DNA from 4 places in the Glutamicibacter sp. PAEs-4 genome. Region 1 is predicted to be linked to each of the others. Evidence: predicted binding sites of a transcription regulator. Region 1 holds the regulator's gene; each other region holds the start of a gene.
The links. The regulator LexA, encoded in region 1, represses DNA repair genes until DNA is damaged. The targets are predictions, from matches to a motif close to TCGAACANNTGTTCGA.
Positions count from the first base shown of each region.

Region 2: a site for LexA is predicted at 4,343-4,358, ahead of ACR9WD_RS16580 (LexA family protein). Genes of this name have one in related genera too.
Region 3: a site for LexA is predicted at 4,135-4,150, ahead of ACR9WD_RS08845 (DUF6504 family protein). Genes of this name have one in related genera too.
Region 4: a site for LexA is predicted at 5,622-5,637, ahead of uvrA (excinuclease ABC subunit UvrA). Genes of this name have one in related genera too.

Region 1 covers NZ_CP195017.1:1,129,762-1,136,982, forward strand. Annotated here, with positions in the region: gene hflX (GTPase HflX) at 1-89, shown strand, start outside; gene ACR9WD_RS05315 (ATP-dependent DNA helicase) at 82-2,079, shown strand; gene ACR9WD_RS05320 (glycoside hydrolase family 76 protein) at 2,190-3,269, shown strand; gene lexA (transcriptional repressor LexA) at 3,326-4,045, opposite strand; gene ACR9WD_RS05330 (LysM peptidoglycan-binding domain-containing protein) at 4,304-4,657, shown strand; gene ACR9WD_RS05335 (histidinol-phosphate transaminase) at 4,738-5,844, shown strand; gene hisB (imidazoleglycerol-phosphate dehydratase HisB) at 5,867-6,487, shown strand; gene hisH (imidazole glycerol phosphate synthase subunit HisH) at 6,488-7,123, shown strand; gene ACR9WD_RS05350 (hypothetical protein) at 7,141-7,221, shown strand, end outside.
Region 2 covers NZ_CP195018.1:13,636-20,856, forward strand. Annotated here, with positions in the region: gene ACR9WD_RS16560 (hypothetical protein) at 46-1,473, shown strand; gene ACR9WD_RS16565 (ParA family protein) at 1,806-2,576, shown strand; gene ACR9WD_RS16570 (hypothetical protein) at 2,573-2,866, shown strand; partial or broken gene ACR9WD_RS16575 (Y-family DNA polymerase) at 2,944-3,914, opposite strand; gene ACR9WD_RS16580 (LexA family protein) at 3,896-4,267, opposite strand; gene ACR9WD_RS16585 (protein kinase family protein) at 4,398-5,681, shown strand; gene ACR9WD_RS16590 (DEAD/DEAH box helicase) at 5,761-7,221, shown strand, end outside.
Region 3 covers NZ_CP195017.1:1,875,422-1,882,642, forward strand. Annotated here, with positions in the region: gene ACR9WD_RS08835 (nucleotidyltransferase family protein) at 1-211, opposite strand, end outside; gene ACR9WD_RS08840 (DNA polymerase III subunit alpha) at 295-3,750, opposite strand; gene ACR9WD_RS08845 (DUF6504 family protein) at 3,787-4,095, opposite strand; gene ACR9WD_RS08850 (S-(hydroxymethyl)mycothiol dehydrogenase) at 4,683-5,768, shown strand; gene ACR9WD_RS08855 (MBL fold metallo-hydrolase) at 5,768-6,397, shown strand; gene ACR9WD_RS08860 (hypothetical protein) at 6,498-7,022, shown strand; gene ACR9WD_RS08865 (SOS response-associated peptidase) at 7,019-7,221, opposite strand, start outside.
Region 4 covers NZ_CP195017.1:2,031,894-2,039,114, reverse strand. Annotated here, with positions in the region: gene ACR9WD_RS09600 (DEAD/DEAH box helicase) at 1-1,385, opposite strand, end outside; gene ACR9WD_RS09595 (methyltransferase domain-containing protein) at 1,463-2,254, shown strand; gene ACR9WD_RS09590 (GNAT family N-acetyltransferase) at 2,369-2,806, shown strand; gene ACR9WD_RS09585 (MBL fold metallo-hydrolase) at 2,830-3,489, opposite strand; gene ACR9WD_RS09580 (GntR family transcriptional regulator) at 3,569-3,946, shown strand; gene ACR9WD_RS09575 (hypothetical protein) at 4,252-4,515, shown strand; gene ACR9WD_RS09570 (hypothetical protein) at 4,643-5,377, shown strand; gene uvrA (excinuclease ABC subunit UvrA) at 5,663-7,221, shown strand, end outside.

The sequences.
Region 1 (7,221 bases):
GCGAACACCTGGAGGAGGGCACCCGGATGATCGTCAAGGTGCGCGATTCCCTAGCTGCAGAGTTGGAGACCTTCAACCTTCATGGATAAGCAAGAGCAGGCCCTGGGGCTCCTGGAGGCCGCGGTCACTTCCATGGGCGGTGCCATGCGCACCGGCCAACAGGAAATGGTCAAGCATGTGGTCAGCGCGCTGGAAGATGAAAAGCACTTGCTGGTGCAGGCAGGCACCGGCACCGGCAAGTCGATGGGCTACCTGATTCCGGCATTGGCCCACGCGCAGACCAGCGCCAAGCCGGTGATCGTCTCCACCGCGACCTTGGCGCTGCAATCGCAGATTGTCGGCCGTGACGTGCCGCGGTTGCTCGAATCGCTCAAGGGCAAGCTCTCGCGCCCGATGGATGTGGCCCTGCTCAAGGGACGCTCGAACTACCTGTGCCAGTACAAGCTCGGCGGCGGGTACCCGGATGACGAAGGCACGCTTTTCTCGATGGATGAGCCGGCAGCTCCTGCCGGCACCACCTATTCGCCGTTGGCCAGCGAGGTCATGAAGCTGCGCGAATGGGCTGAAGAGACTGAGACCGGTGACCGCGATGAGCTGGTGCCCGGGGTCAGCGACAAGGCGTGGAAGCAGGTCTCGGTCTCGGCCATGGAGTGCTTGGGGTCGCAGAAGTGCCCGATGGCTGATGAATGCTTCTCGGAGATGGCTCGTGCCCGTGCCGCGGAAGCGGACGTGGTCATTACCAACCACGCCCTGCTGGCGGTATCGGCCTTCGAGGGGCTTTCGGTCCTCCCGGACTTCGAAGTCGCAATCATCGATGAGGCCCACGAACTGCAAGACCGCGTGACCAGCTCGGTGTCCGGGGCGCTCTCCGCACGCATGGTGCTCACCGCGGCTGGCGGTGCCAAACGCCATTGCGGCGTCAACGTGGATGAGATGGTCAAGGCGGCGAACCGCCTGGAGAAGTCGTTGACCGGTGTGCCCACGGGGCTGCTGGAACATGGCCTGCGCGAAGACATGGGCATCGCCCTGAACGACATCGTGGAACAGGCCCGGCTGGCGTTGGCGCTGTCCAAGCCCGAAGCCAATGCACCGGCTGACGGCGGACGACAGACCGCCCGCTCCCAGCTGCAGGCGGTGATGGACGATGCGATTCGCATGCTCGAATCCGAAGAGCGCCGCGAGGTGCTGTACACCACCCGTCCGCGGGAGTTTGTCGAAGGCCGGGGCTACGTCGAAGCTGACGAGACCCAGCCAGCCACGTTGAACGTTGCCCCGTTGTCCGTTGCTGGCAAGCTGCGCGAAGGGCTGTTCGACGGGCGCACGGTCGTCTTGACCAGCGCTACCTTGGCTATCGGCTCGCAGTTCGATTCGGTCGCAGGCTCCCTGGGTCTGATGGGCGCAGGGGCTCCGTCCTGGACCGGCGTGGACGTCGGCAGTCCCTTCGATTACCCGAAGCAGGGCATCCTGTACGTAGCCAAGCATCTGCCCAAGCCGGGCCGCCAACTGGCCGCCGAGACGCTGGATGAGATCGAGGATCTCATCAAGGCCTCCGGCGGCGGTGCACTGGCTCTGTTCACTTCGAAACGCTCCGCCGAAGAAGCGGCAAGCATCTTGCGCGAACGCCTGGACGTGGAGATCCTGTGCCAGGGCGAGGGCAGCATGAAGTCGCTGGTCGAGCAGTTCAGCAGCGAACGCGACACCTGCCTGTTCGGAACCATGACCCTGTGGCAGGGCGTGGACGTGCCAGGAGATTCCTGCCGGCTGGTCATCATCGACAAGATCCCGTTCCCGCGCCCGGACGATCCGATCTCCAAAGCCCGTTCCGAGGACGTGGCCAAGCATGGCGGCAACGGCTTCATGCAGGTGGCCGCCACCCATGCGGCGATTCGCCTGGCACAGGGCGCTGGACGCCTGATCCGTTCGGTCGGGGACAAGGGCGTGGTGGCGATCCTCGATTCGCGCATGGCCACTGCACGGTACGGCAGCTTCTTGAAAGCGACGCTGCCGCCGATGTGGCCGACTGTCGACAAGAAGGTCATCACCGGAGTTCTCCAGCGCTTGAACCCGGACGGGAAATAGCCGCAGCCAGAGCATGAACTTGAGCTGTCCTCGGACTTGGGGCAGCTCAAGTTCTTTAAGCACTATCAGCAGGATGGTTGGAGATGCACTAAGGTCTGTGACAAGAACTGATGCCGCGTGAACCGGAAGGCACCATGGAGTCCATGCAGGAATTGGCACACCAAGCCGCCATCGACACCCACCAGCGTTTCGGACGGCGCCTCTTGCGGCTGCCCGGAACCTGGATTGGGCAGAGCTACAGCAGGGCGCACCGGTTGCGCGACGGAAGCTTGCTCAGCGATCTCAATGGCTGCGCGCACCCGTTGTCGGAGTGGAACTATTGGTGGCAGGCGCATTATCTGGATGCCATCATTGATGACGGCTACTCCTATCTGGCCGCAGGCGACGCGGAATCGGCGCGTGCCGAGCTGGCCCGGGCCAATCATCTGTTGCGTGGCATTCGAATTCGCAACTTCGGGATGCTGCCCAACTACTTCTTCGACGATATGGCGTGGCTTGCCTTGGCCAGCGGCCGTCTGGCGCAGTTCACGCTGGCCGTGACGGGAGAAGGAAACCACGCTGCTCAGACTGCAATGCGGGTGCTGGGAGAACAGCTTCAAGCTGGCATGGACGAGGTGCTGGGCGGCGGCCTGTACTGGTCGAAAAAACGGGATTTCAAGAATACGCCGGCCAATGCGCCGGCGGCCCTGTTCTTCGGCCGAACCGGCCAGGAGGACACCGCACGGCAGGTCCTCCAATGGCTGGAGAAGAACCTGTTCAGCGCCGAGCGTGGGCTGTATCTGGACGGGGTGCGGTTGACCAGCCAGGGGCACACGATGGAGCCAGCGGTCTATACCTATAACCAGGGCACGGTGCTAGGCGCGTTGCTTGAGCTTGGCGAGCCGGCCGATCTGGCTCACGCCCAGGTGCTGATCGATGCGACCACGCACTCGCTGTCTTCCGCGGCCCGAGTACTCGCGTTCAACCGCGGGGGAGACGGGAACCTTTTTGCCGGAATCCTGTGCCGGTATCTGGCCCTCGCCGCGAAAGATCACCGCTTGGAAGCACCAAGCAGGGAGCAGGCCAGGCAACTGGTCACGGCAACTGCAGGCCATCTGATCGACCAGGAACCGCGCCGGCTCTCGGCGGCAGTCCAGCGCTGGATGATCTTCGCCGCGGCCGCCCAGATCGAGCTCGAGGCCGGCGAGTAGCTGATTAAACGAAAATTGCGCTGGTGCCAAGCACCAGCGCAATATCCACACGAAATCTAGAGTGAGCGCATGACCGAGACGACCCGTCCCATGATCTTTGCTGCATCACCCAAAATCGGTTCGTAGCGCGAGTTCTGCGGAAGCAGCCAAGTATGCCCATCACGCTGCCGGAAGGTCTTGACGGTCGCTTCCTCGTCCAGCAGGGCTGCGACGATGTCGCCGTTGTCTGCCGTCTGCTGTCGGCGGACAACTACCCAGTCGCCATCGCAAATCGCGGCGTCAACCATTGAATCGCCGGACACCTTGAGCATGAACAGTTCCCCGTGGCCCACGAGCTGACGAGGCAACGAGAAAACATCTTCGACGGACTGTTCTGCCAGGATCGGACCGCCAGCAGCAATACGGCCAACCAGCGGAACCATGGTGGTGTCAGCAGAAGTGCTCAGCTCAATGATCTTGGCGTCTTCGCTGGCAGCCGGCTCGACCGGCTCCGAGACCTCGGCCTTTTCTGCATCGTCGGACAATTGCAGCGGCAGCAGGATTTCCATCGCGCGCGGACGGCGTGGGTCTCGACGGATATAGCCGAGCTTTTCCAACTGGCTCAACTGGTGGGTCACGCTCGAAAGACTCTTGAGTCCGACAGCGTCGCCAATCTCACGCATCGATGGCGGATAACCGTTCTTGCCGATAGACCGCTGGATCGTCTCAAGGATCTTCTTTTGGCGAATCGTCAGCGAACGTGCATTCGATCGGGGAGTGCGTTGTGATGCTGACATGAGATTTTGCCTTCCCTAGCAATCATTCGAAAGTTTGCGTGTCCAAACTGTCGGAGCTAGATGGTGAGATGTTTTCATTGCTCGTCTACTTCGAAATCTTAGTAGATAAGCGAGCTTCTTTCAAAGATTTGTTCGAAAACTTCTGGACAAGTTCCGCAAATCTCTGTTAGAACAGATATACGAGGTTCGAACAAGTTTTCGAATCCGTTCTTTCGAATAAAAATTCGCATCACTTGAATTTCTTGAGGAGACAACGTCATGGCTACCGTCGCACTTGACTCAGATCAAACCCAAGCGCCGCTGAAAATCCGCATCAACCGCCGCGGTTGGGCTGTGCTGGTGGGGATGCCCGTTTTCGCACTCACGATCGCTGCTGCTTTCTTCTTCTCCATGTTCGCCTCTGACGCGCATGCCGCGGCAGAAGATCCTACTGGGGTTGGAACCATCGATGTGACCGTGATCCCCGGGGATACGCTTTGGAGTTTGGCTCGCGACTATGCCACCGGTTACGACGTGACTTCCGCAGTTGGCCACATCGCGGAGCTCAACGCCTTGGACGGCAGCGAAATCCAGGTTGGAGATACCTTGTCGATTCCGGTCATTGCCGGCTAGCTTCCCCCGCTGTCCAGTGTTTGTTACCTGCAGCCGTAGCGGATTCACTGGCGGGCTCGCTGCGCACGTAGACTTGATGCGTGAATGACCGCAGTGAACTTTTGAGTCAGCTGCCCTTGCGTGAGAATCTCCGCGGGCTATCCCCTTATGGCGCACCGCAAATTGACGTGCCGATCCAGTTGAACGTCAACGAGAACACCCATCCGTTGCCACCGGTAGTTGTAGACGCCATTGCCCAGGAAGTGGCCAAGGCAGCGGCAACTCTGAATCGCTATCCCGACCGCGAGTTCACCGAGCTTCGTGAACTTCTTGCCGCTTACCTCGGCCACTCGCTCACCAAGGAGAACATCTGGGCCGCGAACGGTTCGAATGAAATCCTGCAGCAGATCCTGCAAGCCTTCGGTGGTCCAGGCCGTACCGTGATGAGCTTCGGCCCCACCTACTCCATGTACCCGCTGTTGGCCAGTGGTACTGATACCACCTATATCGCCGGTGAACGCGCCGAGGATTTCACCCTGTCCGCCGAATCTGCAGCCGCGCAGGTCCGCGAGCACAAGCCGAATATCGTGTTCCTGTGCTCGCCGAACAACCCCACCGGCACCGCCCTTGGCCTTGATGTCATCACGGCCGTGTACGAAGCCATGAGCGAGCACAACGGCATGGTGATCGTTGACGAGGCGTACGCCGAATTCTCCTTGGCCAGCACCAAGTCCGCACTGAGCCTGCTTGAAGGCCGCCAGCGATTGATCGTCTCGCGCACCATGTCCAAGGCATTCGGCCTGGCCGGCGCACGCGTCGGCTACCTGGCCGCCGCGCCAGAAGTCACCGATGCCATCCGCTTGGTGCGGCTGCCATACCACCTGTCGGCCGTGACCCAGGCAACGGCGATCGCTGCCTTGAAGAACATCGAGTTGCTGCTGGCGCAGGTCGAAGACATCAAGTCCCAACGTGACCGCATCGTCGCGCGCTTGAAGGAACTGGGCCTGAAGCCATCGGTCTCCGACTCCAACTTCGTCTTCTTCGGTGGCGTCGAAGACCCCCACGCTATTTGGGAAGGCCTGTTGGAAGCCGGCATCATCATCCGCGACAATGGAATTCCGGGGACCTTGCGTGTTACGGCCGGAACCGAATCAGAAACCACAGCCTTCTTGGAACGACTTGCCGAACTGCTCGGCTCGCAGAAGTAATCAAAGACAAGCGAAGGAAGACATGTCTGCCGAATTGATTGGCGCACGTCGCGCCCGCATGGAACGCGTGACCAGCGAATCGTCCGTATTCGTTGAATTGGATCTCGATGGAACCGGCGTCTCGGAGATCAGCACCTCGGTGCCGTTCTATGACCACATGCTGACTGCGCTCTCCAAGCATTCGCTCATCGACCTCACCGTGCGTGCTACCGGCGATACCCACATCGATGTCCACCACACCGTTGAGGACACCGCGATCACCATCGGCGAAGTGCTGCGCGTGGCGCTGGGCAACAAGGCAGGCATCCGCCGCTTCGGCACCTCCTACGCTCCGCTGGACGAGGCGCTGTCCCGCTCGGTCGTCGATGTCTCGGGCCGGCCATACCTCGTGCACTCCGGCGAGCCTGCTGGCCAGGAATACCACTTGATCGGCGGGCACTTCACCGGCTCGATGACCCGCCACGTCTTCGAAGCCATCACCTTCCACGCACAGATCTGCGCGCACATCGAGGTGCTCTCGGGCCGCGACCCGCACCACATTGTCGAAGCGCAATTCAAGTCCTTCGCCCGCGCCTTGCGCGAAGCCGTAGAGCGCGATGAGCGCATGGGCGACAAGATCCCATCCACGAAGGGTGCCCTGTAAGTGGAGAAGAAAACAGTAGTTGTCCTGGACTACGGTTCAGGCAACGTCCGTTCCGCCGTGCGCGCCTTGGAAGCCGCCGGCGCCGAGGTGGAACTGACCGCAGACCCGAAGAAGATCGTGGCTGCCGACGGACTGGTAGTCCCGGGAGTCGGCGCCTACGCCTCGGTCATGGAGCAGTTGACCGCAACCGGTTCCCTGCGCTGGATCGGCCGCCGCATCGCCGGTGGCCTGCCGGTCTTGGGGATCTGCGTCGGCCACCAGGTCTTCTTTGAAGAAGGCGTGGAGCACGGGGTGAAAACCGAAGGCATCGGCGAATGGCCGGGCAAGGTTGAACGCCTCCAGTCGGATGTCATTCCGCACATGGGCTGGAACACGGTGCGCCCACCGGAAGGATCCAAGCTTTTCGCAGGCATCGAGGACGAGCGATTCTACTTCGTGCACTCCTACGCTGTGCAGAAGTGGGAATTCGACGTCACCCAGCCGGCGATGACCCCGCCGCAGGTGACCTGGTCGACGCACGGGACGCCATTCGTGGCCGCCGTCGAAAACGGCCCGCTCTCGGCAGTCCAGTTCCACCCGGAGAAGTCCGGCGACGCTGGCGCACAGCTGCTGCGCAACTGGTTGGGGACACTCTAGGCATGTGGAGCCTCATCTTGGGTGTTATCGGGGCCTTCCTGATCGGCGGGGCCATTTCGCTGAAGAACCAGAAGGCCCATATTTCATGGATCATCGCG
Region 2 (7,221 bases), on a different replicon from region 1:
CAGCCGGACGCTCCCTTCAGTACATTCCAAACCAGAAATGCCTATATGACTATAGTAGCGCCTCCACGCATCCAATCAAGCACCAACAGCCCGGAAACGGGGCCGCAAGACGCGATACAAGCCACAACGACGCGTCACTGCACCCGCCCGGCAGACGGCCGCGTAGCAGCGATCCTGGCCCATGCAGCCCAGGGACACCGCCCTTTCACCAAAGCTGAAACCCCCGAAGGATTCACCGCTAAGGGAAAAAGCCAGTTCAATGCGGCCAAAGAAGCCCTCGCCACCAAACACGCCCACACACCGGCACCCCTGCACATCAAGCGTGTCTCACGCGCCCAGGAAACCTCGCCCCGCGCGATTGCCTGGGCCATCCCCCACGGCAGCAAGAAAATCGACCACACCGCCCAAGCCTGGCGCGCCACACGCTCACTGGACGAACTGCTATGCCGCCGAGCGGACTGCAAACGCAACATCCTCGCCGTGCTCTGGGTACTCCTCCGCTACACCGACCACGAGAGCATGACGGTGCGCATCACATGGGACACCATCGCCACCAAAGCACGCGTATCCCGCGCCACCGTAGGCAACGCCCTGCGCTTCCTGCGCACCCACGGCATCCTCGGCATCGTCGCCTCAGGCCGCAGCGCACAATACGCCGCCAAAGCAGGACAACCAGCCACCAACGAAGCCCCCGTCTACGTCATCACCCGCCCCATCGGCCTCGGACTACGCCCCCAAGACGCCGAAGACACCACCACAACCCGCCCAACCCACCAAACCTCCAACCGCACGGCCTGTGGAAATAACTTAGAACCCCTCCCCGTAGGGGGGTTAACCACTTACGAAGTAAGTTCCTACACGCGCACGCGCGAGAAAAACACTCACAATGAGCCGCTACGCGGCACTGAAAAACCTTTTGGGCACGGCTCCGCCGTGCGAACTCACCACAGCGATGATCGACCAGTCGAACTGTGGCCAGCTCACAGAACGATCAGCTCTAGAGGACAGGGGCTATCGGCTGCCGCTGAAATCTTACGTCGCATGCCAGATTTTGCCCGTTTTTCCAAGAAAAACGTGCTCAACATGTTCAAGCCCTTCTTCTCCAACGGATGGACAATCACAGATATCCAACACGCCCTCGAATGGCGCACCACCCCAGGCCTGCACGGCAAAGAAGCCTGGGGAGCACTCCCCCAGCACAACCGTGAAACTCAGTCCTACATCGACTACTGCCGAATCTTGCGCGCAGCGATCCTGCACCGCATGAACCAATGGCGCACCCCCACCGGAGAAATCATGCTCAGCCGATCCCAACAAGCAGCAGCCGCCAGCAGCCACGCCCGAGCCGCCGCACGCGCCGCAGCCGAACGCAGAGCCAAACATGCCATCAACCAACCAAAACAACAAACCGCAGCTACACGGGGCGCAGCCAAAGTCAGAGCCGCCCTTGCAAAATCTCGATCGAAAAAGTAGACGTCTCACCTGATGCGTCTTCAGTCGACTGCAATAAAGGTTTCATGAAATCTTTATTTATTTCATGAAATATTTACTGTAGCCGCAAAGCTGAGAAGGCCCCTTCATAGATACCTACGCTCAGACAGCTAGTGATTATTGATTCGCCTGAGGAGAGATACTTTCCGCAATATGGCGCGAGATTGACTTGATGCGCGAAGGGCTGTGCACCAGTGTTGGGATGACCTCAAGAAGTCTGCACGAGGGCGCATCAGCTTTGGAAACAAATCATTCTTTCATGCAATAAATATTTATTTATTGCATGAAAGAATGATTTCAGGTAGAATAGAATCATGCAAACGATCATGGTTTATAGCGAGTCCGGTGGCGTATCCAAAACAACCACTGCTGTTTCGCTCGCGATGGTGGCTGCCGAAGCTGGCAAGAATGTGTTGCTGATTGATCTGGATCCAAGAGCTGCAACCACCAAATGGACGGCAGTTCAGCCACGCGAGGCAGGATTGGATGTTGGTGCGATACTTGCGGACGAGGACCCTGAGGGTTGGGCTGACGAATTAGCCGTATCGTCTCACTGGAGCCCAAATTTACGAGTTCTGCCGTCATCGAGGTCGGTGTCCAACCGCGAGAAAGACAGTTCCGATCACTTGGATATCCGGCTGAAAACTTCCTTAATCGGCTCTTCGGCTGATCTAGTGGTAATCGATTGCCCCAACCGTCAAGGTGGCCCGCTCACCCAAAGCGCTTTGAACGCTTCTGACACTGTTGTATACGCTGCCAAGCCGACCGTTGATGGCATAGATGGATTCGAAGGAGCGAAAATCACGGTTGACAAGTTCCTAGCTAGCCGGAAGCGCCTCGGATTGGCAGCAGGGCTGAGAGAAGCTGGGATTGTTATCGGTGGGTATAAGGACACAATCACACCGCGGGCAGTAATTAGCTCCGTAGATGAACTTCGTGAAACAGGTCTACTCCTAACGCCCCTCGTGCCAGAACGAACCATCGTTCAAGATGTTCGTTTAGCAGGGGAGTGGTACGGAAACTACCGCAAGGGAGCACCAGTCTTAGAAGCTTACAAGGAACTAGCAAGGACGATTATCAGATGAACCAAGAACTACCGGAACGGCCAGCGTTAGGGAAACGAAGGGTTCCGCGCCCTGCACCTGACGTCAATGTGGACCCTGTTGAATCGATACCTGCTATAGAAAAGCCAGCAACTAAGCCAGTTGCAGCTCCGGCAGAGAGAAAGATCGTGCGTGTACCTTTTAGCAACAGACTATCGGAAACAACCATGGATACACTCGCGCGGGTAAAAGCCGAAACCAAGATCCCCATCTACGAAGCTATCGAATTAGCAGTTGCAGAGAAGTGGTCTGAGTTTGAAAGAAATAAATAAATATTTCTTTCTTTCATGAATGATTGATTGATGGCGGGAGGGCGAGTTCCATCCCGCCATCTTTAGTTCCGCCTATTCACCGTGATCGCTGGCTGGTGATCCTGGTGCTGGTTGTAGTAGCTGGTCATCGCCCACGCAGAGAGGATCTTGGCCTGTTTCTGGTGCTTCTGCAGCCGTGCGGAGGCTTGCTGGGCATAGATCCCCATCACCTGCTCCATCCCCACCCGATCGGTGATCGGATCGGAGAAGCTGCGGGAGAAGATCAACTGGTCCTTGATCGCCCGTTCTTCTTCCATCGGGATGCAGGGTGTCCCGCGCAGTTCTAGCACGGTGCGCATCTGCACAATGGAGAACTTATCCCGGATTCTTACCTCGTTCGCATCGCGCAGGTCTTTAGCCGTCCAGATGCCCAACCCGCGCAGCCGTTTGGTCAGCCGCGGGCCGATACCCCACACCTCCACCACCGGCAGACGCGCCAACAGATTCTCGGTGGTCTGCGCGGGGGCGCGATCCCACACGCACACCCCACCCAGTTCTTTGATGTGTTTGGCGGTCTTGTTCGCCATTTTCGCCAGCGTCTTGGACTTGGCGATCCCCACACAGACGGGCAACCCGGTCAGCCGGAACACCTCCGCCTTGATCTGGTCTCCCAGGGTTTGCAGCTCATCCAGGGTGCCGGACACGCCCAGGAACGCCTCGTCAATGGAATAGACCTCCACCCACGCCGAGAAACGGCCTAAAAGCTTCATGACCCGGGCGGACATTTCCCCATACAGCTCGTAATTAGAGGACTTCGCAACCAGCCCGAGGCGCTCAGCGTCGGCCGCGAGTTTGAACCACGGCGCACCCATCTCAACGCCCAGGGCTTTGGCTTCGCTGCTGCGCGCGACCGCGCAGCCATCATTATTGGACAGCACGATCACCGGGCGGGCTTCGAGCTTCGGGTCAAAGACCCGTTCGCAGGAAACATAGAAGCTATTCACATCCACGTGAGCGATGTATTCGCCCCGCTGCGCCGGGGTGGGGAGTCTAGAGGTGATGGAGGCATGTGGTGGCCACACCCCAGATCCGGAAATCCGACAGTTCCGCCAGGTGCAGGTCGGGGTAGTCCGGGTTCTCTGCTTTCAACACCACCCCGGCAGGGCCAATGGATAACCGTTTGACGGTCATTTCCCCGTCGATCACCGCAATCACCACATGCCCATCTCTAGGCTGAATCGACCGATCCACGATCAGCTCATCCCCATCGCTGATCCCCGCCCCCTGCATCGACTCACCAGACACCCGCACAATGAACGTGGAGACCTGGTCACGGATCAGCATCTCGGATAAATCAATCTTCGTATCGGAGTAGTCCTGGGCGGGGGAAGGGTAGCCCGCCGGGATACGATCCAGGGCCATAGCGATCACCCGTTGCGGCGGGGTCGCCAGTGCACATACTTGTATTCGATCAACTTTCATTGCATCACCAATCTTTAGAATATATATTCTAACTTTTGAGTGTAGGGGAGAATGTCGACAAGAAAGGGCCATGCGTTACCGTATGCCGCTTATCGGATTGCTGTTTAGCGACTGGAATGTCGGCTCGCTCTGGCAAGCTTGGAGAACATCGACAAGAAATGGGGCGCTGGTGACCACGGAATCTATCAAGTTCATGCTGCAGGATATTGAGACAAAGTATGAGGAGCGAGCTGACTCTCCAGAGTTCGTGCGTCTTTATAAAGGCTCCCGACGGGAGCATATGTTTGCCGTGCTTCATGAGGAACTGAATCAGCATTTTGATGCGATCAACGGACGCGCAGAAACAACCGGTCATTACTGGGCTGATAACAGCAGAGCCATGCTCGATTTATTGAAGGATCTAAAGAATGACCTCTATACCCTAAAGCGTGCAGGAGTAGACATCACTTTGCATGCCGCATACCAGAACGCCATTGAGCGTTGCAGGCCTTGGCTCTCCTACAGTGGTGGCAGTGCTGTCCCGGAAGGTTTCGAACCGATCGAAATCATCAAGTATGAACCTGTTTTTACGGAGAATGCTTTGGTCGAACTTAAAAAACAGCAAGAGCCCATTGAGCCTAAGATGATCGGCAAAGGTTCCTACGCCCATGTCTATTCCTACGTTGATCCTGATTACGGCATCAAATTTGCCATTAAACGGGCCAACCGAGATGCGGAAGAAAGAGACCTACTCCGTTTCCGCAAGGAATTCGACGTGATGAAGAACCTCAGCTTCCCCTACATTCTTGAGGTCTACAAGTACGACGAATCACGCAACGAATATCGAATGGAGCATTGTGATGCAACGTTGCGTCAGTACATCTCCCAACGCAACAACAACTTGCATTTTTCAACCCGGAAACGGATAGCCCTGCAGTTCCTTTACGGTATGAGCTACATCCATAGTCAAAAACTATTGCATCGTGATATCAGCCTGCAAAATGTTCTGATGAAGGTGTACGAAAGCGGTGCCGTCTTGGTCAAGCTCTCTGACTTCGGCCTGGTCAAAGAGCATGAATCCACCTTTACCCGTGCTCATACGGAAATGCGTGGGACCATCCTTGACCCGACGCTGGATAAATTTCGAGACTACAGTGTTCTGAACGAGATCTACGCAATTGGCCATGTTCTCTCCTTCATCTTCACTGGACGTCAATCGATAGCCATTGGTAGTAACGATGTGGACCGTATTGTTCAAAAATGTGTGGCGCACAATCTATCAGAGCGCTATCCATCGGTATCCGAACTGATTGCGGATGTAGAGAATCTTGATGTTCCAGCCCATTCAATTTCTGGTTCTGGAGACGAAGCCTAACCAAGCCAGCTATTAGCCACGCCTGGTCGGTTGACCGTCAATTCCATCTTTCGCTTTCCAGCTGGAGATAATTGGAGTTATGACTGCTCAGACCTTTGCCGATGTCTTCGACGACCTCTACTTTTCAGCAACGAGCCAGAGGGACAAAGGCAGCAAGTTCGAGCGTCTGCTCAAACGGTACCTGCAGGTGGAGCCGAAGTACGCCGACCAGTTCTCTCAGGTGTGGTTGTGGCAGGAATGGCCGGACCGCAACGGGATCGTTGATACGGGCATCGATCTGGTGGCCGAAGACAGGTACACCGGCGATCTAGTGGCGATCCAGGCGAAGTTCTACGATCCGGCTCGCCCGCTGCCCAAGCAGTCGATCGATTCTTTCTTCACCGAGCTGGGCAAGTCCCCGTTCACCGGCGGCATGATTGTCTCCACGACGGATAACTGGTCCAAGCACGCCGAAGCTGCTCTGCTGAACCAGTCCAAGCCGATCCAGCGGATCCGGTTGAAGGACTTCGAAGAATCGACCATTGACTGGTCCCAGTTCAGCCTCGAAGAACCTGAAGTCTTGGTCCAGCTGCCGGGCAAGCAGCCACGCAAGTACCAGCAAGAAGCCATCGACGCAGTGACGAAGGGTTTTGAACTGCATGATCGGGGCAAGCTCATCATGGCTTGCGGCACGGGCAAGACCTTCACCTCGCTAAAGCTCGTCGAAGAACAGGTGCCGGTCGGTGGATCGGTGTTGTTCTTGGTTCCATCGATTGCGCTATTGCAGCAGACGTTGAATGAGTGGACTGCGCAGGCCGAGGTGCCGTTGCGTCCGTTCGCGGTCTGCTCCGATGCTTCGGTGGGACGAGCCCAGCATGAGGACGTGGCGGTTCACGATCTGGGATTCCCTGCCTCGACGGACCCGGCCAAGCTGGTGAACCGGTACAAGATCTCCACCGGCCAGGAGACTTTGAGCGTGGTGTTCTCTACGTACCAGTCCATCGATGTGATCCATCAGGCCCAGGAATTGGGGTTGCCGCAATTTGATTTGATCGTGTGCGATGAAGCGCATCGCACCACCGGTATTTCCCAGCCCGGGGCTGATGATTCTGCGTTCGTGCGGGTCCATAATCCCGAGTACCTGAAGGCTGCCAAGCGGCTGTACATGACAGCGACCCCGCGGATTTATGTTGAGGATTCAAAGAACAAGGCTGCCAAGGACGGGGTGGCCGTCTACTCCATGGACGACGAGACCACCTATGGTCCGGAGTTCCACCACCTCGGGTTCGGCCGTGCGGTGGAAATGGGGCATCTGGCGGACTACAAGGTGCTGATTCTCGCGGTCGATGAAGAATCGGTAGCAACCAGTTTCCAGGACCTGCTGGCCAACGACGGGGACATGAACCTGGATGATGTGGCCCGCATCGTGGGTTGCTGGAACGGGCTGTCCAAACGCGGGGTGAACGGGGAACGTCTATCGATCACCGACACCACCCCGATGCACCGTGCGGTCGCCTTCGCTCGGAATATCAAGGAATCCAAGGCGCTAGCCAACCAGTTC
Region 3 (7,221 bases), 750 kb from region 1:
ACGTGTCCTCATCGAAGTAGAAGAGGTCGTAGTCGCGAATTCCGTTTTGCGGCTCCTTGCCCTCAAGCACGTTCCATACCGTTTGGAATAGTGCGCCTGCAGTGAGCCACCAGTCCGAAACACCTAGCTGCGGGGCGAGGTGGAGGATTTGCTGGTTGACGGGGTTTGCCTGAACGCACTTGAGAAAGAATTGTTCATCCTGTGCATTCACGTTCCTTTGCCCCTCGCGTCAAGTACTTGTTCCTTTGGAGCCAATGTACATGCTGGGCAAAACCCTGTCAGCGAACCAGCGCATCATGCCCCTCTCTGGTCCAGCCCTTCGGCTTCCATCCGCTTGGCCAGCTCACCGACGCTCTCGATGCTGCGAGCACCTTCGCCGAGCTTTGGCCGGTAGCTGATTTGCGGGCGGCCCTGCTCTTCAAGGTACCCCGCAGCGGGCAAGGTTTCGGGCTGATGCAGGTCCCAGGCGTTCAGCGCCTGCAGCGAGATGCCACGTGGTCCGGTGCGCCGGGTGACGCCATGGATGAGCAGCATGCGGGTAGAGAAAAGCAACGGCCCGGTGCGTTGCTGGGTGTCGTCGAAGAAGGTCGCATCGATGCAGCCTGTCCCGTCGTCCACGGAAATGAAGACCACTCGCTTGCCTCCACGCATGGGAGGAGTCTGGGTGGCCACGCGCACTCCAGCGACGAGGACCTCGGTTCCGTTGCGCAACTGCAGCAGCTCGGCCGCTTGGGTAATAGGCAGGTGCGCCAGGCGTTGCCGGTAGGAAGAGATCAGGTGCTCGCTGGCATCCAGGTGCATCAGGTCCAGCTCGGTACGCACCACTTCGGCAGGTTTCAGCTCGGTTCCCGTGGCCTTGATGTGTTCGATTTTCCCGAGGTCAAGCGCCAGCTGCCCGGGCCCAGGCCGGTATTTGGGCGGAAGGGAGCTGTGTGCCATCGATTGCGTGTGGGCGATGGTGTCGGCACGCGAGGTCCCGGCGAGCAGGGAGTCGAAGACGCCGAGGGCCGCGAGGTTCTGGTAGGTGCGGCGCGAGAGCCCCGCGCGGGCGCGGACATCTGCAAGGTGCTCATAGGGTTGGCCGGCGACCAGGCGTTCGACTTCGCGTTCGCTCATCTGGTGGATGTCGCGGAAGGCCAGGCGGACCCCGTAGCGTCCAGGGCGCAGCGAGCTGGGCGCGCGTGGCACCACCGGGAGCTTCGCTGGAGCGGATTCGAATACTCGTTCGACTCGGTAGTGTCCGGTGGAGCGGTTGATGTCCAGCGGCAGGATGGGGATGCCCATGCGCCGCGCTTCGGAGACCAGCAGCCGCTTGGGGTACATGCCCGGGTCGTGCTCCCAGATGCCGGCGAGGAAGGCTTCGGGGTGGTGGGCCTTGAGCCAGGCCGAGTGGTAGGTGGGCACGGCGAAGGCCGCCCCGTGGGCTTTGCAGAAGCCGAAGGACCCGAAACCGGAGAGCACTTCCCAGACCTTGTCGATCGTCTCCTGGCTGTAGCCGCGCTTGGTTGCTTCGGTGCGCACATAGCGTTCTACGGCTGGTTCCTTGTCCGGATTCCCCAGCAGCCGGCGGTAGACATCGGCCATGCCCAGCCCGCAACCGGTCATCACATCCAGGATGCGCAGCACCTGTTCATGGAAGACGGTGACCCCATGGGTTTCGGCGAGCGCTGGAATCAGGTCCGAGTGCAGGTATTGGGCCGGGGCGAAGCCGTGGCGGTGCTCCAGGTAGGGCTTGACCATATTCGATTGCATGGGGCCAGGGCGGAACAGCGAGATGTCGATGATCAGGTCGTTGAATTCGCGCGGGGCGAGCTTGCCGATCAGCTCGCGCTGGCCCGGGGATTCGATCTGGAAGCAGCCCAGGGTATGGGTTGAGCGGATCAATTCGAATGTGGGTTCGTCATCCAGCGGCACCCGGGACAGGTCGATCGCTCCGGCAGCGGAGATATAGCTGTCATCCACATGCCCTCCGGCGCGCGCGACCGACTGCTTGTCCGGGTGCATGCGGGCGATCTCTTCCAGGGTGTAGGCGATGGCTGATTGCATGCGCACCCCAAGCACGTCGAGCTTGATCAGCCCCATCAGGTCCATGTCGTGCTTGTCGAACTGGCTCATCTGCAGCCCGATGCCCGACGACTGGACCGGGGTGCGGTCCAGCAGGCTCGCGTCGGAGAGGATCACTCCGCAGGGGTGCATGGAGATATGGCGCGGCAGCCGGTCCAGGCGTTCGGTGGCGTCGATGAGGATATCGAGCTGGGTGTCATCGGTAATGCGTTCGGCCAATGCCGCCAGTTCCGGCTTCTCGGTGAGCGCTTCGCGGAAAGAGGACGCGGAGAAGCGCCAGAGCTGCTTGGCGATCTCGTCGACCTGTTCCTGCTCCACCCCGAGGGCGGCTCCTGCATCGCGGACCGCGCCGCGGGCACGGTAGGCGTTCTGCATGCTCATCAGGCTCACGCGCTCTTCGCCGAAGTTGGCGAAGATCTCCCGGTAGATCTCGTGGCGGCGTGCGGACTCCACATCGATATCGATGTCCGGCAAGGTGGTGCGGGTATCGGAGAGGAAGCGTTCGAACACCAGGTCATGGGTTAGCGGGTTCACCTGGCTGATGCCCAGCAGGTAGTTCACCAGCGAGGAGGCGCCGGAGCCGCGGGCGGCCACGCGGATTCCCATGCCGGTGATCAGCTTGACGGTTTCGGCGACGGTCAGGAAATACCCGGCGAAGTCCAGCCGGTCGATCACCCCGAGTTCCAGAGCCAGCTGTTTTTCAATGAGGCTGGGTTTGGCGTGCGGCAAGAGCCCTGGCACCGCGCCGTAGACGCGGCTGGTGAGCTCTTGCATGGCCGGGCGGTCCAGGCCGAGGACCTTGGCCTCGGGGATGACCGGCTTCTTCCATCCGAGATCAGCCACCGGGTCGGCCGCAGCCCATTCGGCAAGCGCTTCGGTTTCCCGCAGCAGCTGGTGCGCCCAGCTTCTTTCGGTGGCATAACCGATTTCCTTGGCCAGCTGGCGCATCTCTTGCGGGGTTTTCAGCCATCCTTGGCCGTTGGGTTGGCAGGAGTCCAGGTTCTTCAGGCTGTGCAGGGCGCGCGCCGAGTCCAGGATGTCTGCGGTGACCGCCCCGTCGGGGTCCACGTAGCGGACGGCGTTGGTGAGGACTGCTTTGACCCCCCGCTCGTGGGCGTAGCGCAGCATGCGGCCTGCTTCGCCGAGGCTGTAGCGCGATCCGGGACTGGAAAGGTGCGTGGTGATCTCCACGCGCAGCATCTTTCCCAGCCGCTTCTTCCAGTTGGAAAGCAGCGCCCGGGCGTGAGCGTAGTTTCCCTTGAGGATTGCGCGAGACACGTCCGACTCCCCGCCGAGCAGGATCATCAGATTTCCGCCGGCGCCCAGATGCGCCAACTGCCCGGCTTCCAGCCCCGGAACGCCGTGCGCAGTGCCATGCGCGAGGGTGATGGCCCGGCACAGCGCTGCATATCCCGCACCGTTGCAGCGCCCGCGGGCCAGCAGGACAATCCGCCCCTGGGTTTCCCCGTGGCTATCGAGCACCGCAAGGTTCACCCCGAGAATCGGGTGCAGCCCTTCTGCCATGCAGGCTGCCACATGCTTGACCGTCCCATACAGCCCATCCCGGTCAGTCAGCGCGAGCATCTGCGCCCCCTGCGCCTTGGCCGCCTGGGCCAGCTGCTTTGGGTGCGAGACGCCGTAATGGGCGCTGTATGAAGAACTGACGTTCAGATGGGTGAAGCTCATGGATGTCCTTCGAAAATATGTTCCCCTGCCGGCACATCAGGCGCTGCGGGCCAGCGAGTCATGCACGCGCACCAGGCGCCACCGTTCAGTTTGCGCATCAAAACTCACATCGACGCTGTGCACTTGGCGGGATCCACGCACGGCGACCAGCTGCAGGCGCCACATCTCGTAGTCGGCAATCCCCGCACCGGCTCCGCGGGGAATCCGCAGGTTCTCATCCCACCATTTGCGGCGCTCGAACCAGCGCTGCGGTTCAGCCACCAAGCGGTAGTCCTGCCCCTGCCAGGTCACGCGCAACGGCATCCCATTCGCTGCGCGAGCCACCTCGATCGACTCGGTGAACATCCCCACGTGCGCACTCCTTACCTAGTAGAACCATTCTATTCGAACACGTGTTCGAATGACAGTTACACTAGTCAGCGCGACCGACAGTTTGGGTTAGCCGAGCGCAGCGGCTCGCAGCGTCGATGAGCTGGCTGAATAGGCCCTGCGAAAGGCCGCGATAAACGAAAGGGCGAGGAACATCCGACATCGCAGGCAAGCAGCGCATCATGGGCCAAGGCCAGGCGCAGTTTGGCGATGTAGCCCGATGGGAACGGTGCCCCGCTCACCCTCGGAGCCAACGTTCCGCTCAATCGGCGGCTGGAGCAGCAGGTCGCTGGCTTGGGAGCTCTATGCACCACAGTGGATCAAGGCCAATTCGGCGCGGGCACTGGTTTCCGCCCTCGGTGCCGTCCTCCTGCTCAGCGGAGCCTGAGCCCGAGGCGCAGCCCTTGCGCCGTCACATACGTTCCGGGAAACTCGTGGTGCACCTGCGCAAATTGGCTCTGGGCGAAACAGCCTGCGTCATTGTGTCACGAATGTTCCATAAGCGCCGAGGACACCGATAGCATCGAGACAGCAACAGTCAATCGTTCCAGGAGCTAAATCCCATGCCTCATAAGGTCAAAGCCGTTGTTTCCCGCGCCAAGGATGCGCCGGTAGAGGTCGTCGACATCATCGTTCCGGACCCGGGTCCCGGAGAAGTAGTCGTCGACGTGCTCACCACCGGTGTCTGCCACACCGACTTGCACTACAAGCTCGGCGGCATCGGCGACGAGTACCCCTACCTGCTGGGCCACGAGTCCACCGCAGTCGTCAGCCAGATCGGCGAGAACGTCACCAACGTGAAGGTCGGCGACCGCGTGATCCTGAACTGGCGTGCAGTCTGCGGCCAGTGCCGCGCTTGTGCCAAGGGCGAGCCGAAGTACTGCTTCAACACGTTCAATGCCACCCAGAAGATGACCCTCGAGGACGGCACCGAGCTGTCGGCTGCCCTGGGCATCGGCTCCTTCGCCGAGAAGACCCTGGTCCACTCCGGCCAGTGCACCATCGTGGATGAAGAAGCGGATCCGGCAGCCGTCGGCCTGCTCGGCTGCGGCATCATGGCCGGCATCGGCGCGGCAATCAACACCGGTGAAATCAAGCGCGGCGAGTCGGTTGCCGTGATCGGTTGCGGTGGCGTCGGCGCCGCCGCCATCGCCGGCGCGCAGCTGGCCGGCGCGACCACCATCATCGCGGTGGACGTCAACCCTGACAAGCTGGAAACCGCGAAGACCTTCGGCGCCACCCACACCGTGGATTCCGCCAAGGTCGACGCCGTGGAAGCCATCCAGGAACTGACCGGCGGCTTCGGCGCCGATGTGGTGATCGATGCTGTAGGCCGTCCGGAAACCTACAAGCAGGCCTTCTACGCCCGCGATCTTGCAGGCCGCGTGGTGCTGGTGGGCGTCCCGACCCCGGAGATGAAGCTCGAGCTGCCGCTGCTGGACGTCTTCGGCCGAGGCGGCTCGCTGAAGAGCTCGTGGTACGGCGACTGCCTGCCAAGCCACGACTTCCCGATGCTTGTCGAGCAGTACAAGCTCGGCCGGCTGGATCTGGACTCCTTCGTCACGGAACGCATCAAGATCGATGAAATCGAAGAGGCGTTCAAGAAGATGCATGAAGGCACCGTGCTGCGTTCGGTGGTGGAGCTCTAATGGCTGCCCGCATCGAGAACGTCGTCACCTCCGGCACTTTCTCGCTGGATGGCGGCACCTGGGATGTCGATAACAACGTCTGGATCATCGGCGATGATTCCGAGGTCATGGTGATCGACCCGGCACACGATGTTGCCAAGATCCGCGAAGCCGTGGGCGAGCGCGAAGTCATGGCCGTGCTGCTGACCCACGGGCACGACGACCACATCCGCGCCGCCGGCGAATTCGCCGACGCCGTTGATGCACCGTTGTTCTTGAACCCGGAAGACCGCATGCTCTGGGAAGCTGTCTACCCGGAGCGCGACGTGGACGCGGAAATCAGCGAAGGCGATTCATTCACCATCGCCGGCACCTCGCTGACCGCGCTGCACACCCCGGGGCACTCGCCAGGTTCAACCTGCTTCTATGCGGAAGACCTCGGCGTGCTGTTCAGCGGCGACACCCTGTTCAACGGCGGACCGGGTGCTACCGGGCGCAGCTACTCCAGCTTCGAGACGATCATTGAATCGATCCGCACCAAGCTGCTGGTGCTGCCAGCCGAAACGGTGGTCAATACCGGTCACGGCGATGCCACTTCCATCGGTGCCGAAGCGCCGAACCTGGATGAATGGATCAAGCGCGGGCACTGACCCGCGACAGCGATTCCACCAAATGGCGGCGGCAGCCGGCCTGCGGGCCGGCTGCCGCCGCCATCCTTGTTTCCCGCACCATCGATGGAATAATGAATCCATGCCTGAAACGCATTTGCGGATCCAGAGAACGGCAGGCTATGGCGGCCTTGCCGCCCTGCTCTGCGGCCTCGTCTTGATCTGGCACGACGGCCGCCAACCTGTGGCCACCGCCGCAGATAGCTTCTCCTCGGCCGCCGGAGCGATCTCGCAGTCGCCGAGCCCAGTGCTCCTTGCCGCAGGAGCGCTGGTGTTCTTCGGCGTCGTCACCCTCTGCTTGGCTGCCGGGATCCTCCTGATGCGCCGCATCCTGGCGGTGCGCCCCCTCAGAGCCGTGCCCTGGATCCTGGCCGCGCTCGCCTTGGCCTTGTTCCTGGCAGGGGCCGGGTTGAAGATCTGGGATACGCTGCAACCGGTGCCTTTGGGCTGGTTCGCCTACGAGCCGCTGACGCACGCACAGCTGTCCTCGCTGGCCACGTCCCCGGCGGGCGTTGCCGCGCGGCGGCTGATGGGACTGGGGCTGGCAGTATTCGCCATGGCCAACGGCGCCTGGATGGTGCAGCACGCCGCCCGGCACCAGCGCTAGAACAGCGAGTTGCTGTGCGCCTCGATCAGCTCCGGAGAGTTGTTGCGCACATTGCCGACAGCGGTGTCGACCTCATGCATGGTCCATTCTGAGGCCACATCGAACGCTTCTGCACGAATCTGCTCGATCAGCCCTTCGCCATCTTCCTCGGCAGGGTTCATCCAACGGCCCATCATCTCCTTGCCCAGCGGAATGGGCA
Region 4 (7,221 bases), 900 kb from region 1:
AGCAGGCGCACAGCGGCCTCGAACGCGTTATCTTCGCGTTCGAGCAGGTTCAGCAGCATCGAGTGCGAGACCTGGAAGGAGGACTTCAGCGTTTCGGGGGCGGCCTCGACGATCTTCTCGAAAGTCTTCTCGCCCCAGGTCACGAAGTTCTGCGGCGGCTTCTTCTTTGGGATCTGCTTGAGCTTGGACGAGCCCTCGCCATGCTTCTTCAGGGCCTTTTCCATGGCCTTGTGGTTCTCGATCGCATGCTCCGGGGCCTGCACCAGCACGGTGCCTGCAGTATCGAACCCGGCGCGTCCGGCGCGGCCGGCAATCTGGTGGAATTCGCGGGCATTGACGATGCGGGTGCGGGTGCCATCGAATTTGGACAGGGCGGTGATCACCACGGTGCGGATCGGCACGTTGATGCCCACGCCCAGGGTGTCGGTGCCGCAGATGACCTTGAGCAGGCCTGCCTGGGCCAGTTGTTCGACCAGACGGCGGTACTTGGGCAGCATGCCGGCGTGGTGGATGCCAATGCCGTGGCGGACCAGGCGGTTCAGCGTCTTGCCGAATCCTGCGGCGAAGCGGAAGCCGCCGATCATCTCGGAGATCTTTTCCTTCTCCTCGCGCGTGGCCACATTCACGCTCATCAGCCCGGTCGCGCGGTCGATGGCATCGAGCTGGGAAAAGTGCACGATGTAGATCGGGACCTGCTTGGTCTTGATCAGTTCCTCCACGGCTTCCTGCACCGGCTCCATGGAGTAGTAGAAGTGCAATGGGATCGGACGCTCGGTGTGCGCGACCGTGACCGTGGTCTTGCCGGTGCGTTCTTCGAGTTCCTTCTCGAAACGGGTGACGTCGCCCAGGGTTGCGCTCATCAGCAGGAACTGCGCCTGCGGCAGCTCGATCAGCGGAACCTGCCAGGCCCAGCCACGCTGCGGATCGGCGTAGAAGTGGAATTCGTCCATGATCACGCAGCCCACGTCGGCCTTGGAGCCTTCGCGCAGGGCGATGTTCGCCAGGATCTCTGCGGTGCAGCAGATGATCGGGGCGTCGGCGTTCACCGAGGAGTCGCCGGTGACCATGCCGACGTTCTCCGCGCCGAAGATCTTGCACAAGTCGAAGAACTTCTCGGAGACCAGGGCCTTGATCGGCGCAGTGTAGAAGCTGATCTGGTCTCGGGCCATGGCATAGAAGTGCGCAGCGATGGCAACCATGGACTTCCCCGACCCGGTGGGGGTGGCCAGGATGACATTGTTGCCGCCGGCCAGCGCCATCGACGCTTCGTCCTGTGCGGGGTAGAGGCTGATGCCGCGCGTCGCCACCCACTGGCCGAAAGCCTCGTAGATTTCGTCGTCGGATACGTTCTTGGTGTCTGCTGGCAGATAATCGGTGAGCAACATGATGTTCCTAGCCTATCGGTTGAGAACTACGACTGGGGGCTGGATGTTGCCTGCGCCTCGGGTTTAGGCTCAGGAACATGAAATGGGATCCGACGAAATACACTGAATTCTCCGACTACCGCGGCCGCCCATACAAGGATTTGCTGGGACAGCTGGCAGGGGTCGAGGCGTCGAAGATCATCGATCTGGGCTGCGGCCCGGGAAATATGACCCGGCTGCTGGCCCAGCGCTGGCCGCAGGCGAAGGTCACCGGACTGGATTCCTCGCCAGAGATGATCGCGCGGGCTTCGCAGAGCGAGCACGAGGAGAATCTGGGCTTCGCACTGGCCGACGCCACGCAGTGGATCCCTGACGCCGATACGGACCTGTTGTTCTCCAACGCCATGCTGCAGTGGCTTCCTGGGCATCGCGAGTTGCTGGCAGGATGGCTGGTCAACCTGAGGCCCGGTGCGAACGTGGCTATCCAGGTCCCGGGCAATTTCGGTTCACCTTCGCATGCGGTAATGCGCGCAGTCGCCGACAGCCCGAAGTGGTCCGGCAAGCTGGCAGGGGTGCTGCGCCATGACGACGTGGTCGGCGAGCCGGATGAATACCAGCGGATCTTCCTGGACGCGGGGTTCCAGGCAAATGTCTGGGAGACCACGTACCACCAGCTGCTCGCAGGCGAGGACCCGATCCTGAACTGGGTTCGCGGTACCGCGTTGCTGCCCGTTCGGCACGCGCTCAGCGACGAAGACTATCGGGAGTTCGAAAACGACTACCGGGCCGAAGTCTCCGTCCACTACCCTTCATTCACCTCGCAGGACGGAACCATCTTGACGAACTTCCCGTTCCGCCGGATCTTCATGGTCGGCCACAAGCTCGGCTGACACCGCTCATCCTGGACGCTGCGGGGCTGCAGGCTCTGGCGTCCACGGAGCCAAACGGAGCGTACTTTCTGCACGCACGCGTACGATGCCTTTCTTGCGGGACCGGAGCACAGCCTGAACCTGGCCCGCTTGCAAGCGGACTTCAATCGGGAATTCGATTCGCCATGCCCACCGGTTGCGATGGTTGCACGGCGCTTGGAGGCCATGCTGGCAGGAGACCAGTGTTTCGCTATCGTCGCGGGGAATGGGCGCGGCTTGGTCGGGCATGCCCTGGTCACGCTGCGACCCACAATCTATTTCGACGGGCCGCTGGCCGTGCTTGACGAACTCTACGTGCAACCCGCATTGCGTGGCCGGGGCATCGGCTCGGCCCTCGTCAACTGCCTGCTGCAGGAACTGGCGCTGCGCGGAAGCCTGGAACTGCATATCAACGTGGACGAGGACGACACCGCAACTCGGCGCTTCTACGAACGCCACGGGTTCGCCAACAACTTTCCGGGAAGCGACTGGCGGATGCTGTTGTACTACCAGGAGCTGCCGCCGACTAAATAGCCGGCGGCAGCTGCTGCAAGCTCCTACCAGCCGCGCTCCAGCCACTCGGGCAGCGAGGGGCGTTCGGCGCCCAGCGTGGTGCCATCACCATGGCCCGGAAGGATCACCGTCTCATCCGGGAACCGGTCGAAGATGCGGGAGGTGACATCGGCATAGAGCGACGCGAAACGCTCTGGATCCTTCCATGTGTTCCCTACGCCTCCGGGGAAAAGACTGTCCCCAGTGACGATGATGTGCTGTCCGGAAGAATCCGCGAGCGCGAATGCAATGGAGCCAGGGGTGTGGCCACGCAGGTGGATTGCTTCGAGCGTGACCTCGCCCAACTGGATTTGATCGCCATGGGAGAGCGGGTGCGCCACCTGCACTCCGGATTCCTCCAGGATGCCGGCGACATCATCGGCCCCCGCATAGGTAGGGACCGGGTAGGCGGCCACCGCGTCGGACAGGGCGCGCACGTGGTCCCAGTGCTGATGGGTCGTGGCGATCGTGGCGACCTGCACTTCGCCCTTCGGCGTGTCGGCCGCAGCCGCTGCCAGCAAGTCCTGGATGGCCGGGAAGTCATCCGCGGCGTCGATCAATATTTGCTGTCCGCTGGCCTTGTCGGTCACGACGTACACGTTGTTGGACATGTCCGAAACCGAAATCCAGCGAACACTGAAGTCATCTAGCTGTAGTTCATTCATTCCTCCAGACTACGGTGAAACCGGTCCGCCACACGATAGGCTCAAGAGACATGAAGCACACGACGAAACGGAACATCGCATGACCGAGTTGCCCTTCCTGCGCGTGGACACGGAATCCACGGTGGCCCCGTACCAGCAAGTCCGCGAGCAAATCCTGACGGCAGTGGCCGAGGGCAAGCTTGCTCCGGGCACCAAGCTTCCCTCGGTGCGCGCGCTCGCCGGCACCCTCGGTTTGGCGGTCAATACCGTGGCCAAGGTGTACAAGGAGCTCGAACTCCAGGGTGCGGTCGTCACCCGCGGACGCCACGGCACGGTCATCCAGGCCGCCGAGGACCGGGCCGAGCAGGAAGTCAGCGATGCCGCCGCAGACCTGGCGCGGATCGCGCAGCAATGGTCGGTGGATGAGGAAACCGCGGTGAAGTACCTCAGGGCAGCTTTCAGCTCGCTGCCCCAATAACACGTCCGCATCGACCGGATCCCAGCAGCGATTCTGGTCGACTGCACGCAACACAACGCACATCACGCGTCCGCACCTGAGAATGAGCTCAGGATATTCGGGAGTTCGCCCATGAGCACTTTCAACACCGCACACCGCCAGCGCCAGATCGGCGCCACTCTGGGTGCCGCCCTGCTCTTGGGCGCCCTGGCCGGATGTTCCGCCACTGAGACCGAACAGCCCGTGCAGCATCTGGGGCAGGAGCAAGTGCGGACCGCAAGGACAAGCTGCTCTCCGAAGCCCACGTCGACGAGGCTGGGAATGTCGTGCTTGCCGACACCCTGGTGGGCAAAACTCCCTATCTCGTAGCCCGGGACCTGGCCACCGGGGAAGAAGTCTGGAAGCGGAAGTCCGAAGTCGGCAACACGCAGTCCGGCATTGCCTTCGAGGTCAGCGTAGTGGAAAACAACGGCAAGAAATACGTGTCGTTGCTGCAGCTGGTGGAGAAGGATAAGCTGCGGCCCGCGGTGCTCGATCTGGAAACCGGGCAACGCGTCTCCAAAGGATCCAGGATCCCTCTACGACATTGACCGCCCCAGCAAATGCGGCAATACCTGGTGCATGTTGGCAGCAAGCCCTGACACGGGAGGTAACGTCGACTACTACTACTACGACTGGCCTTCGAACAGCTGGAAGAAGGCAAGGAAGCCCATCGAAATGCCTGATCCGAAGAAAAACCTCGAGGACTACTACCTCGGTGAAGGGCTTTCCATCTCCAGCGACCAGGAATCCGGCAGGTCGGTCCTGAGCTATGCCCATGAGGGGGCTCTGGCGTGGAACAAGGACTGCGAAGAAATCGATGATGAGCACTACTCCACGGGCGGCGGCTGGGCTTGGGAGACCTTCGATGGGGAACGAAGTACATTGGTGGGCTCCGGCAATCGCGCCTTCTACCAGTTTGAACTCGGCGGGAGGGAGTTCGAGTGGGATATGGCAACGGATTCCATGCTGGTGGGGCTTGACCCGCAGACCGGCGATGGCCGTTGGTCGTTGCCCGGCGCGGATTATTCCTGCTTGGGCATCATCGATCTGCACGGCGTTCACACCGACAGCACCCTGGTGACCTGCCAGATCAATTCCGGTACTGCCGAGGCTAATGCCCAAGATGATGGCACTGCCAAGCTCGGCGGCATCAAGAATTTCGAGGGAAATTTCGTCGGCATCGAGCAAGGGTTGGGGCAGACCGTGTTGTGCACCATGGAACTTGACGGCGTCGACGCGCAACGCTCGGGCAATGACAAGGACATCGCGAACCTGTTGCCGGCAACGGCAGTCCAGTCCTGCGACCGCGATACTCGCACGAAGAGCGATCAATTGCCGTTGTTCGCCGAATTCCAGCGGGCCGGCTACCAGGAAGGCGCCACCGTGGTCCTGGAAGGCGAAAGGGCTTGACCGCTTACACCATGCCGTCTGCCACCGATCCAGCCCCGGAATCCGTCGATAACTAGTGTCCAAGGCGCCGTGCTTGGGATGCCGAATGGAGGTGGCGAACTGCCCGCGAGCGAACAGCCCAGCAGTCATTCGCGGGCAGTGCCTTGTTGGCAGTCCAGCGCCTGGACTTGTTTAGGCGGTGGCGCGGCGCCCTCTCCAAGCACCGGATCAGGGGTTTCCAGATTTAACTGTGAGATGCATCCATTCGTACATGTATTCGAAGCAGTTTTCGATTAGTATTGCTTCGTGGCTATTACTGCAGAGAGCAAGAGAACAGATCTGACTCGCCTGGTCGTCAAGGGGGCCCGCGAGCACAACCTGAAGAACGTGGACATTGATCTGCCGCGTGACGCGATGATCGTCTTCACCGGCCTGTCCGGTTCGGGCAAGTCCTCCTTGGCCTTCGACACCATCTTCGCCGAAGGCCAGCGCCGCTACGTCGAATCGCTCTCCGCCTACGCCCGCATGTTCCTCGGCCAGGTGGACAAGCCCGATGTGGATTTCATCGAGGGCCTGTCGCCAGCGGTGTCCATCGACCAGAAATCGACCAGCCGCAACCCGCGCTCCACCGTGGGCACGATTACCGAAGTGTACGACTACATGCGCCTGCTCTGGGCGCGTGTGGGCCGTCCACATTGCCCGATCTGCCACGAACCGATCTCCAAGCAGACTCCGCAGCAGATCGTCGACCAGCTGATGGAGCTTCCGGAGAAGACCCGTTTCCAGATCCTCGCCCCGGTGGTGCGCTCGCGCAAGGGCGAATTCGTCGACCTGTTCGCCGAGCTTTCCTCCAAGGGCTTCGCCCGTGCCCGGGTGGACGGTGAAACCATCCAGCTGAACGATCCGCCGAAGCTGGCCAAGCAGGTCAAGCACACCATCGAGGTGGTGGTGGACCGCCTGGCCATCAAGGAAGACGCCCGCCAGCGCCTGACCGACTCCATCGAAACCGCCCTGGGCATTGCCGAAGGCCGCGTGCTGGCCGACTTCGTCGACCTGGACGCCGATGACCCGAAGCGCGTGCGCGCGTTCTCCGAGAACCTGGCCTGCCCTAATGAGCACCCGCTGGCCATCGACGAGATCGAACCGCGCACATTCTCCTTCAATAACCCGTTCGGTGCCTGCTCGGCCTGCTCCGGCATCGGCACCAAGCTGGAAGTCGACGAGCACCTGATCGTACCGGACACCGAGGTCACCCTGGCCGAGGGCGCGATCGCCCCATGGTCGCTGGGCAAGGCCACCACCGAATACTGGAACCGGCTGATCGAGGGCCTGGGCAATGAGCTCGGCTTCACCATGGACACCCGCTGGCAGGACCTGCCGGCCGCCGCCCGCGAAGCGATCCTCAACGGCAAGGACCACAAGGTGGTCGTGCAGTACAAGAACCGCTTCGGCCGCGAACGCAAGTACTCCACCGGCTTCGAGGGCGTTATCTCCTATGTGCACCGCAAGCACCAGGAGACCGAATCCGACCACGCCCGCGACCGCTACGAGCAGTACATGCGTCAGATCCCGTGCCCTACCTGCGGCGGCGCGCGCCTGAACCCGGCATCGCTCTCGGTCCTGGTGGGCGGACGTTCCATCGCCGAGGTCTCCGCCATGGACCTGCGCAGCGCCGCGGAATTCCTCTCCTCGATCGAGCTCAGTGCACGCGAGGCGCAAATCGCCGCGCAGGTGCTCAAGGAAATCGACGCGCGAATGAAGTTCCTGCTGGACGTCGGGCTGGAATACCTGACCCTGGAACGCGCCGCCGGTACCCTGTCAGGCGGCGAAGCGCAGCGCATCCGCCTGGCCACCCAGATCGGCTC